DNA from 2 places in the Clostridium thermarum genome. Region 1 is predicted to be linked to the other one. Evidence: a T-box and tRNA genes for the amino acid it is inferred to sense, from the RefSeq annotation. Region 1 holds a T-box; the other holds one or more tRNA genes.
What was found. The T-box of region 1 lies ahead of thrS (threonine--tRNA ligase). A T-box ahead of a tRNA ligase gene usually reads a tRNA of that ligase, here a tRNA-Thr.
Positions count from the first base shown of each region.

Region 1 (5,794 bases):
ATTCAATGAGTATGGAATACTTTATATGGCCATGGGTGGAAAAGTTCTTTGGAGAGGGCGGAAATAGATACAAGTTTGAGCACTTAAGCGGAAACATAAATAACCTATGTTATATGGCCTGTGTAGATGAGTTCCAGCATATGATCTACGAAAACCCCAATATGTCACCTGCAGAAAGAAAGAGCTTATGGCGCAGCTTAGAAATGAAATATTTACCTCATAGAGATTATGAGGATAATTGTTTTCTGGAAGAAGGAGGCTATTGGCAGCAGCAAAGACATATTTATATATATCCATTTTACTATATCGATTATGCGCTTGCTCAGATATGTGCCCTACAATTTTGGAAATCAGCAAATGACAACAGAGACAGTGCCTGGAGTAAGTATATCAAACTCTGTAAGTCTGGCGGAAGCCAATCCTTTGCTGACTTAGTAAAACTTGTAGACCTAAAGTCTCCTTTTGAAGATGACTGTATCAAAACAATTATCAGTGATATTACATGTTGGTTTGACAGTGTATCTGAAGACCATCTGTAGAGCTATAAAAATAGCCATTCCTATTATGGGATGGCTATGACTGTCCTCATTATAATAATTCCTATATGGCAACAATAATATATAACACTTCCATGCACTAACTTACTACTGCTTATTAAATATTAATCTAAGACTTATTGGGTTAAAGTCATGGTCCTTACCTGTCTATAACCATTTCTATAAAACACCACTTGAATTTTGTCTCCCTTTTTATGTTTTGCCTTTATGGCTTCAATTTCTTTTACATCTGTAACCTTTTGTCCGTCAAATTCTACTATTACATCACCGCATCTTAAGCCTGCCACACAGCTGCAGCCATCTTTTTCTACGCCGTTAACAAAAACTCCGGTTGGTATTGCTTCATACCTTCTCATTTCTTCCGTTACCTTCATAGCCATCATGCCCAGGTAGGGGAGAGGGGTAGAAAGGGCAGTAAGTCGTCCTTTCACTATATTGATGGGGATAGAAAAACCTATGCCCTCTATACCAGAAGCACCTATTTTTGCTGTATTAATACCAATTACCTCGCCCTGTGTATTTATAAGTGGACCACCGCTGTTTCCGGGATTTATAGCTGCATCCGTCTGAATAAAGGAGAGCTTTCTGTTGTCTATCATAATACCTCTGTTCACTGCACTTACAATACCGGAGGTTACAGTACCTATAAATTCCTTACCTAAAGGATTACCAATTGCAATTACCGTTTCACCCACACTCAGGGCATCAGAATCACCAAGCGGTGCTACCGCCGTAATCTCCACATTATCAGTTATTTTAATTACTGCCAAGTCTTGGCTTTCATCGTAATTAACTATTCCTGCATTAGCTTCAGTGTTATTACTGAATATGACCTTTACTGTATCCGCTCCGGAAATAACATGATAATTAGTCAGTACATAACCTTCTTCATTGATAATAAAGCCTGATCCTATGCCTTCTTCAATTTTCAAACCATCCTGCATACCATCACCAACAATACTCCTAGTGGCTACACCTACCACTGCCGGGCTTATCTTTTCTACTATATCAGGTATTAGTTGGTTATTTTGATGAACCGTATCTGAGTAGCTTAAATAATTAGTCTTAACAGGATTTATTTCAGTGTTGTTTATTTCATTTGTTGAACTCTCACAACCTGTTACAAAACTAGTATTTAAGATAAATAGAATAACAATTATTTTATGTACTAAATTATGCCTACGTATCTTCATAACTATCATCTCCCTATACTTATACTTCACTATTATTGTTTTCTAACTTATAATGAAATATAATGTTAAATTAATGAAAGCAGAAAAAAGCTAGCCTGAAATATCAGACTAGCTTTCTACTATTTATTTTTCTTTAGTTTCTATTTCTTTTACTATTCTTTCAACAAAAGCATCTAGTGCCACAGGACCTTCATCGCCATTCTTTCTGCTTCTTACAGCTATTTCGTTGTTTTGTTCTTCTTTTTCTCCTACAACTAGAAGATAGGGAACTCTTTCCATCCTAGCTTCTCTGATCTTATAGCCTATCTTCTCAGCTCTGTAGTCTGCTTCTACTCTCACGCCACGGCTTTGAAGGAGCTTTTTAACTTTATCAGTATAGTCATGATACTTTTCTGATATTGGCAGTATCTTTACCTGTACTGGTGCTAACCAAGTAGGGAAGGCACCAGCATATTTTTCTATAAGCATAGCAAGAGTTCTCTCATAACAGCCTATAGAAGTTCTGTGAATGATGATAGGTCTCTTTTTCTCTCCATCCTTATCCACATAAGTCATATTAAATCTGTCTGCCAATGCAAAGTCTATTTGAACTGTAATTATTGTATCTTCTTTTCCGTGAACATTCTTAAATTGAATATCAAGTTTTGGACCGTAGAAGGCAGCTTCGCCAACAGCTTCCTTATAGTCTATGCCAAGATTATCTAATATCTTCTTCATCTTTATCTGTGTAGCTTCCCAAGCCTCTGGATTATCTATATACTTTTCTTTGTTTTCTGGATCCCACTTAGAGAACCTATAGCTGATGTCATTTTCAATACCTAGAGTAGTCATCATAAAGTTAATTAGATCAACAACTCCTTTAAATTCCTCTTCAAGCTGATCTGGAGTAACAATTAAATGACCTTCAGAGATGGTAAACTGTCTTACTCTTATAAGTCCATGCATTTCTCCGGAAGATTCATTTCTGAAAAGGGTGGAAGTTTCAGCATATCTTAATGGCAGATCTCTGTAGCTCTTTTGTGAACTATTATATATCATAAACTGGAAAGGACAAGTCATAGGTCTTAGGGCTAATACATCCTCGTCTCTAGCCTCATCGCCTAATATAAACATACCGTCTCTGTAATGATCCCAGTGTCCGGAAATCTTATAAAGGTCGCTCTTTGCCATAAAAGGAGTCTTTGTTAAGAGATAGCCTCTCTTTTCTTCCTCATCTTCAACAAATCTCTGTAGAAGTTGAATAACCTTTGCTCCCTTAGGCATTAACAGGGGAAGACCTTGACCAATTACATCTACAGTAGTGAATAGCTCAAGTTCTCTACCAAGCTTGTTATGGTCTCTCTTCTTTGCTTCTTCTATTTTTTCTATATGTGCATCCAAGTCTGATTTCTTAGTAAAGGCAGTTCCGTAGATTCTTGTAAGCATTTTATTTTTTTCGTTACCTCTCCAGTAGGCTCCTGCAACTAAAGTGAGCTTAAAGGCCTTTACAGTCTTAGTATTCATAAGATGAGGACCGGCACATAGATCTACAAATTCACCTTGCTTGTAGAAGGAGAGAACTGCATCCTCAGGAAGATCATTGATTAACTCTACCTTATAATCTTCCTTTGCTTCTCTCATAAGGGCAAGAGCTTCTTCTCTAGGTAATTCAAATCTCTCTATTGGAAGTTCTTCTTTCACAATCTTTTTCATTTCTTCTTCTAACTTAGCAATTTCTTCAGCAGAGAAGGAGCCTTCTTTATCAAAATCATAATAGAAACCATCATCTATAGCTGGACCTATAGCCAACTTAGTTTCAGGGAAGAGTCTTTTAACTGCTTGGGCTAGGATATGAGCAGTAGTATGTCTGAAAGCCTTCTTACCGCCTTCATCTTCGAAAGTTAATATACTCAGCTCGCAATCCTTATCAACTACATATCTTAAATCAACTGCCTCGCCATTTACTAAGCCTGCACAAGCTACTCTTGCAAGACCTTCGCTTATATCTTTTGCAATTTCATATACAGATTTAGCTTCGCTGTATTCTTTTACGCTGCCATCCTTTAAAACTATTTTCATAATATCATTCCTTTCTTCTTTATTGTTGAATTTTAACAATTAAAAAAACTCCCGTCACTTTTCAAAAGAAAAGGGACGAGAGTATAATTCCCGCGGTTCCACCCAAATTGTTTAAAAGCAATGTATTGCTATACATATATTTGAAGCACTACAGTTTTAAACCACTTAAAAATTATAACGGAATTACCGGACTTTATTAGAGTCACTCAGAGGTGGTCTTCAGTAATAACACATTAAAGAATACTTTCAGCTGGTGTATTCTATCTCTGTTAATGTCTTAAAACTTACTCTTCTCATCATAGTGTTGATTATTTTTTTGTTTAACTACATTATAGCATATAATTTTTCACTGTAAAGAGCATTTTTTCGTCTGGTGGTTTTAATTTACAAAAGCAGAATAGATAGCTCTTATAGCCTTTTCAAAATCGTCAGTTTCTATTCCAACTATTATGTTAATTTCTGAAGAACCTTGATTTATCATACGGATATTTATCTGTTCCTTTGCAAGAGAAGTAAATATTGTAGCGGCTATACCTTTAGATCTGGACATTCCTCTTCCCACAGTAGCAATTAATGCCATATTGGGATAAACCTCAATGGCATCCGGTTTGCACTGTCTCTTGATTTCTTCAATTACATCATCTAATTTACTAGCAATAGATTTATCTTCCACTACTAGAGATACACTGTCAATACCCGATGGCATACACTCAAAATGTATTTCATTTTGCTCCAAAATAGCAAGTAATTTTCTGCAAAAGCCGCGCTCTATATTCATTAAATGTTTTTCTATAGCAATAACTGTAAAATCCTTTTTACCAGCGATTCCAGTTATTGTAGAAGGTTTCTCACTGCAGTTAGTATCATCAAAAATTAAGGTTCCCTTATCTTCAGGCTTATTTGTATTTTTTATATTAATCGGTATTCCAGCTTCTCTTACAGGAAATACAGATTCTTCGTGCAATACAGTAGCTCCCATATAGGACAATTCTCTAAGCTCACGGTATGTAATAGTATCTATTGGCTTAGGGTTGCTTACAATCCTAGGATCTGCCATCATAAAGCCAGATACGTCTGTCCAGTTTTCATATAGGGTAGAGGAGGTACAACGTGCAATGATTGCACCGGTAACATCAGATCCACCTCTAGAAAAAGTTTTTATACTTCCATCTGGCATAGCCCCATAAAATCCAGGAATAACGGCCCGTTCCTTACACAATAATTTTTCTTTTACTGCAGCCTGAGTTTTTACTGTGTCAAAGACGCCATGCTTGTTAAAGAAGATGATTTCAGAAGCATCAACAAACTCATAACCCAAGAGCTTTGCAAGAATAATACCATTTACATATTCTCCTCTGCTGGCAGTATAGTCTGCGGAAGCACCTGAACCTATATCTTTTTTAATCACATTCAATATAGAATCAATATCTAATTCCTTTAACTCCTTATGCTTTAAAATTAAGCATGCTACGATTTCTTTATATCTGGCAGCAATAATGTCAAATACATCGTTAAAAGGTATACCTTGTTGAACGTGAGCATGGCAAAGATAAAGTAAATCAGTTATCTTATAATCGGATGAGAACCTTTTTCCCGGGGCGGAAGGTACTACATACCTACGATTAGGATCCGACTCAATAATATTTTTTACTTTTTCAAATTGACCAGCTTCTGCTAGTGAACTTCCCCCAAATTTAGCAGTAATAATTGATTCCATAATAATAACCCCCATATCATCAAGATATATTTATAATATCAATTTTCGCATAATTATGCAATGTTGTGTAAATATTTACATCACTTGATATTAGGTAATTCTTTAACAAAATTTAAAAAATCGTCATAATCTCCCATAAAATCACTCTGTATTTCCTCATCACATCTGTGTAGCAGGTTATTAGTGATGAGATAAGTCTTGATTCCTAGCTTTGAGGCTATGAGATCCTCTTGGACATCATTTCCAACCATCAGACATTCTTCCGGTTT
Region 1 is NZ_CP040924.1:1,981,782-1,987,575, reverse strand. Features, by position in the region: gene FHY60_RS09085 (M3 family oligoendopeptidase) at 1-539, shown strand, start outside; gene FHY60_RS09080 (S1C family serine protease) at 674-1,750, opposite strand; gene thrS (threonine--tRNA ligase) at 1,874-3,811, opposite strand; T-box leader at 3,877-4,117, opposite strand; gene FHY60_RS09070 (aspartate kinase) at 4,188-5,525, opposite strand; gene FHY60_RS09065 (HAD family hydrolase) at 5,606-5,794, opposite strand, start outside.

Region 2 (5,794 bases), 1.2 Mb from region 1:
AAGCCATTCACAATGATGGTACAGAGCTTGGTCAATATATTATTATTGATCACCAAAATGGCCTGAAGACTGTATATGCTAACTTAAAAGAGGACGTAAAAGTAAAAGTTGGCGATACTGTGAAGAAGAGCCAGGTTATTGGTGCCGTAGGAAAAACTAGAGGAAGTTACTCTAATGAATACTATGGCGACCATCTTCATTTTGAAGTAATGAAGGATAATCAATATGTTAATCCTGCAAAATATGTAACTTATAGTCCTTTAGAGAAAAATTAATTTTAGTTCCCTGCCGGATGTACTTGATAGATCTCAGGTATTATCCGGTAGGGTACTGATAGCTGTAAATATGCAAAGATATGGTACTTAAGGGAACAAAAAGTTGATAGTTGTTTGGATAAAGGTAATTTAAGAATAAATAAGCGCATATTTATAAATAATAGAGAGTTAAGGAGGCAGCACTTTGAAAGACTACATCGAAGAACGTGTTCTTGAAGTCGCTAATTATATCATAGATTCTAAGGCAACTATTAGAAAAACAGCAAAGGTTTTTGGCGTTAGTAAGAGCACTATACACAAAGACATGACAGAGAGGTTACCAAAGATTAATCCGGCTGTTGCTATGCAAGCAAAGCTTATTCTGGATTTAAATAAGGCAGAAAGACACATCAGAGGTGGAAAAGCCACGAAGATGAAATATAAAGCTATTGAAGGTTAACCACATTCCTAGTATAATGAAAATGAGAAATTTGTAATCTTATAGCAAAATAATTAATAATATGTAATATGTCAGGAGTGGGTTTAGGAATGTGGTTTTTTGGTATGGGCGCGGATATGGGGATAGATTTGGGCACCGCGACAGTTCTTGTGTATGTTAAAGGTAAGGGTGTTATTCTGGAAGAGCCATCAGTAGTAGCAATCGACAAAACAACCAATAAGGTTTTAGCTGTAGGACAAGATGCAAGACAGATGATCGGAAGAACACCTGGAAATATTGTTGCCATAAGACCATTAAGAGATGGTGTAATTTCAGATTATGATATTACAGAGAAAATGCTTAAATATTTTATCAAAAAAGCCTGTGGAAAGAGAAGAATTTCTGCTCCCCGAGTTATGGTGTGCGTTCCTTGTGAAGCAACAGAAGTTGAAAAGAGAGCAGTAAAAGATGCTGCTATTAATGCAGGAGCAAAAAAGGTTTTTTTGATGGAAGAACCCCTGGCAGCTGCAATTGGTGCAGGCCTAGATATAACTAAAGCAAGTGGAAACATGATTATAGATATTGGTGGAGGTACTACTGATATAGCAGTTATCTCACTTGACGGAATGGTTGTAAGATCTTCTATTAAGGTGGCAGGAGACAAGTTTGATGAGGCCATAATAAGATACATAAGAAAAAAGCACAAGTTAATGATAGGTGAGAGGACGGCAGAAGATATTAAAATTAATATTGGTACAGCCTATAAGAGAGATAAAGACACTTCAATGGAGATACGAGGAAGGGATTTGATTACAGGTTTACCAACTAACCTTACTGTTACTTCCGAAGAGATAAGAGAGGCTTTAAATGAGACTGTTACAGCAATTGTAGAATGCGCTCATTCAGTATTGGAAAAAACTCCACCGGAACTAGCTGCTGATATAATGGAAAAGGGAATTGTAATGACTGGGGGAGGAGCCTTATTGCACGGATTAGACAAAAGGATATCCGAAGCTACAAAGGTTCCGGTATTTATTGCAGAGAATTCTGTAGAATGCGTAGCAATAGGAACCGGTAAATCCCTTGATTATTTAGATGAATTGGATTCTAGTATTATTAGTATGTGATTAAATGGTGATATATTTTGATACCGTTTTTTTAGATTTGCGAATGTAATAAACCACATTCGCAAATCTTTTTTGTTGATATCTTTACATACTTGTGATAATCGAAGATCTTAATAATCTCATGATCAGTTATATATGAGTATTAAAAAATTCTCTTTTGCCTATTGAGAGATAGATATACAGCATGTAAAATTCCGTCAGCTATTACTCTGGACATTTCCATTATTAAGTTAAGCCGGATAGTTCTATTGGTAAAAAGTTCATTATTATCAGAAGAATCAACAATACCAATGATTGAACTTTCGCCAACATCTGGAAGTGATTTTCCTACACCTTTTCCTGGATGTATAGGATAATCTCTGCCCTGAATTTCACCAATACAATCGCCATCGCCTAAACAGGCATCTACGCCTATAATATTTGCTTTGGGGTGAAGATTTTTAATTTCAGCTAGTCTTTTGTCAAGATTCAAAGCGTGGATGGGTTCCGATATTGTACCATACACAGGCAGCGGCAGACATTTCTCCTTTAGAAATGTCCCAACCAATGGACCAAGACAATCACCGATACACCTATCGGTTCCAATACAAACAATTAAAGTATTTTCATCGATATAGTCTTTTATAAAGTAGGCTAACTCGTAATAAGCAAGTATATCTTTATAATGCACTTTGATTTTATTCAAGCACTCAACACCCCCTCGATAATATATATGAAAAAAACATTTAGAATATTAAGGTTAATTAGAATAAAAAATGGAAAAAATGAAAAAATGTTAGATAGGGGTGAGCAATATGAAGTATAAACTGCTATCATTTTTAGTTGTACTTACAACTACGGTGTCAGTTGCTGTAATGTTATTAAGCAGCAAGCTGCAGACAGATGTTGAGCCATATGAAGAAGTGAAATTAGTTCAAAAGAAAAACCAGGAAAAGCAAGCAGATGAACAGCAGGCTTTGAAAGCTCAAAGCAGGGATAGTTCAAAAGTTAATGATAAAAATACAGAGGAAGAAGATTCAAAAACTGAGCAGGAAGAAGAGGGAAGTATTCCTCAAGAGCACAGCTTTGTAGTTATAGATAACAGAAAGAATAAAGGGCAAAGCCAGACAAAGCAGGAGGAAGAGGAATATCCTGATAGTGCAGCTGTGTTTAAGGTAGAATCCTACACAATAGAAGATAGGCTTACTCTAGCTGAAAAGGCCAGATTGCTTACCGTAGCCTCAAAGATATCACCAGTGGACTATGCCAGAATAAGTAACTATTTATACGATGAGAATGCATCAAGAGGAATAATCAATACCTTTAGTCTTCTGAAGACTAGATTGAGCAGCAAGGACTATGAGAAAGTTAAGGATATAGCGGAAAAGTACATGTATGTAGATACCATAGAAGCATATATAGATAAATAAAGTAAAATGTGGCTTAAAATTAAGAAAATGGGCGTTAAATTAAGAAAAAGCAACTTAATCTTGATGTATGGTCTATATTTAGGTTTGAATTAATAAGGAGTTCTATGTATACTATTCCTTGTCGACAGCGATAAGTTGTTGAGAAGAAATATGCTGGCATAGCTCAATAGGCAGAGCAGCTGACTTGTAATCAGCAGGTTGTTGGTTCGATTCCGATTGCCAGCTCCATATTGGAGGAGTTCCCGAGCGGCCAAAGGGGGCAGACTGTAAATCTGTTGTCACTGACTTCAGTGGTTCGAATCCACTCTCCTCCACCAAATTTAAATCGTGGGCGCATAGCTCAGCTGGGAGAGCATCTGCCTTACAAGCAGAGGGTCACAGGTTCGATCCCTGTTGTGCCCACCACAATTTAATATGCTGGCATAGCTCAATAGGCAGAGCAGCTGACTTGTAATCAGCAGGTTGTTGGTTCGATTCCGATTGCCAGCTCCATTTTGGAGGAATTCCCGAGTGGCCAAAGGGGGCAGACTGTAAATCTGTTGTCACTGACTTCGATGGTTCGAATCCATCTTCCTCCACCACAAAAAGGATACCGTAAAGTATCCTTTTTTCATTGCGTAGAAAATTTGTGAGAACACACGTGAGGTAGCCTTTTATGAAAACCCTAAATTAAAAATACGAATTAGAATAATTGACATTAATTATTTATTATTAATTGCTGATGCCTGTTGACATGTGATTTTACTGATGCTACAATAAACTTTGCTTACTAATCATAGAATATGGATATACTCTTATCAAGAGAGGTGGAGGGAAAGGGCCCAATGAAACCCGGCAACCGGTGAAGTTTTTCACAAAGGTGCCAATTCCGGCAGTTTACTGCAAGATAAGAGAAGGTGGCACGTACCTCTTCTTATCGGAGAGGTTTTTTATTTTATATACATGAAAGGAGTGTAAGGTATAAACTGAATATTGTACTTATATTCAGGCTAGCCGAATTACAATGAAGAGATTATTTACATCTGAATCTGTTACTGAAGGACATCCAGATAAAATTTGTGACCAAATATCTGATGCTATACTAGATACTATTCTTGAACGGGACCCTAATGCCAGAGTTGCTTGTGAGACAGCAGTAACTACCGGTATGGTACTTGTTATGGGGGAAATATCTACTAATTGTTATGTAGACATTCCTAAGGTTGTTAGAAAGACCGTAGAGGAAATAGGCTATGTAAGAGCAAAATATGGCTTTGATTGTGATACTTGTGCGGTTTTAACTTCTATAGATGAGCAATCTCCGGATATCGCAATGGGTGTTAATGAGGCTTTGGAAGCCAAGAAAGGTGAAATGGATAAGGTTGAAGCTGTTGGAGCCGGTGACCAAGGTATGATGTTCGGTTTTGCAACAAATGAAACACCGGAATATATGCCCCTTCCTATAGCTACAGCCCATAAGCTTGCAAGAAGATTAGCTGAGGTAAGAAAAAATGGAACCTTAGCTTATTTAAGACCGGATGGAAAAACTCAAGTAACTATTGAATATGATGATAATAAGCCAGTAAGAATAGATACTATAGTAGTTTCTGCTCAACATGGACCGGAGGTTGATCAGTCTCAAATAGAAAAAGACATAATTGAGCATGTTATAAAACCAGTTGTGCCAGCAGAGTTATTGGATGAAAAAACAAGATACTTTATAAATCCTACAGGTAGATTTGTAGTTGGAGGTCCACAGGGAGACTCAGGCTTAACCGGAAGAAAGATAATAGTTGATACGTACGGCGGCTACGGAAGACATGGTGGTGGAGCTTTCTCAGGAAAGGATCCAACGAAAGTTGACCGTTCTGCTGCTTATGCTGCAAGATGGGTTGCTAAGAACCTTGTGGCCGCAGGTGTAGCTGATAAGTTAGAGATTGAAATAGCTTATGCAATAGGTGTTGCAAGACCGGTTTCAATTGAGGTTGACACTTTTGGAACAGGAAAACTTGGCGACGACAAGATAGTGGGAATTATAAATAAGGTATTTGATTTAAGACCTGGTGCCATAATCAGAGATCTTGAATTAAGAAGACCAATTTATAAGCAAACTGCCGCCTACGGACACTTTGGAAGATTAGATCTGGACCTGCCATGGGAAAGACTAGATAAGGTGGAAGAAATTAAAAAGTATTTATAAAAATATGTAAAAATGCAGTGACAATGTTTTCACTGCATTTTTTTCCTTTTTGTGTCAATAATTAAAGATATTGAGTTTGATTTGTTAATAGGTTATGCTTATTATATATTGATGTTCAGCATAAAAAAATGTATAGAAACTTGGTTTAGGAGAGATTATATGTCGGAAATACAGGGGACAGTTGATGAAATAGTATTTCAGAATAATGATAACGGATATGTAGTGGCCAAGGTGAAAAATGGTAATAAAAAGATAACCATTGTGGGCACTATACCATATATTACAGAAGGACAGGAATTAAAGCTTACCGGTCAATGGGTAATACATCCTCAGTTTGGTCAGCAGCTGATGGTGGAGAGCTGTGAAGAAATTATGCCGGCTACACT
Region 2 is NZ_CP040924.1:3,144,682-3,150,475, reverse strand. Features, by position in the region: gene FHY60_RS14380 (M23 family metallopeptidase) at 1-275, shown strand, start outside; gene spoIIID (sporulation transcriptional regulator SpoIIID) at 460-714, shown strand; gene mreB (rod shape-determining protein) at 804-1,820, shown strand; gene yyaC (spore protease YyaC) at 1,963-2,505, opposite strand; gene FHY60_RS14360 (hypothetical protein) at 2,615-3,229, shown strand; tRNA gene FHY60_RS14355 (tRNA-Thr) at 3,382-3,457, shown strand; tRNA gene FHY60_RS14350 (tRNA-Tyr) at 3,462-3,546, shown strand; tRNA gene FHY60_RS14345 (tRNA-Val) at 3,559-3,634, shown strand; tRNA gene FHY60_RS14340 (tRNA-Thr) at 3,646-3,721, shown strand; tRNA gene FHY60_RS14335 (tRNA-Tyr) at 3,726-3,810, shown strand; SAM riboswitch class I at 4,021-4,122, shown strand; gene metK (methionine adenosyltransferase) at 4,233-5,408, shown strand; gene recD2 (SF1B family DNA helicase RecD2) at 5,568-5,794, shown strand, end outside.
Region 2: it has a tRNA-Thr gene. The T-box ahead of thrS (threonine--tRNA ligase) is inferred to sense a tRNA for this amino acid. The anticodon was not compared.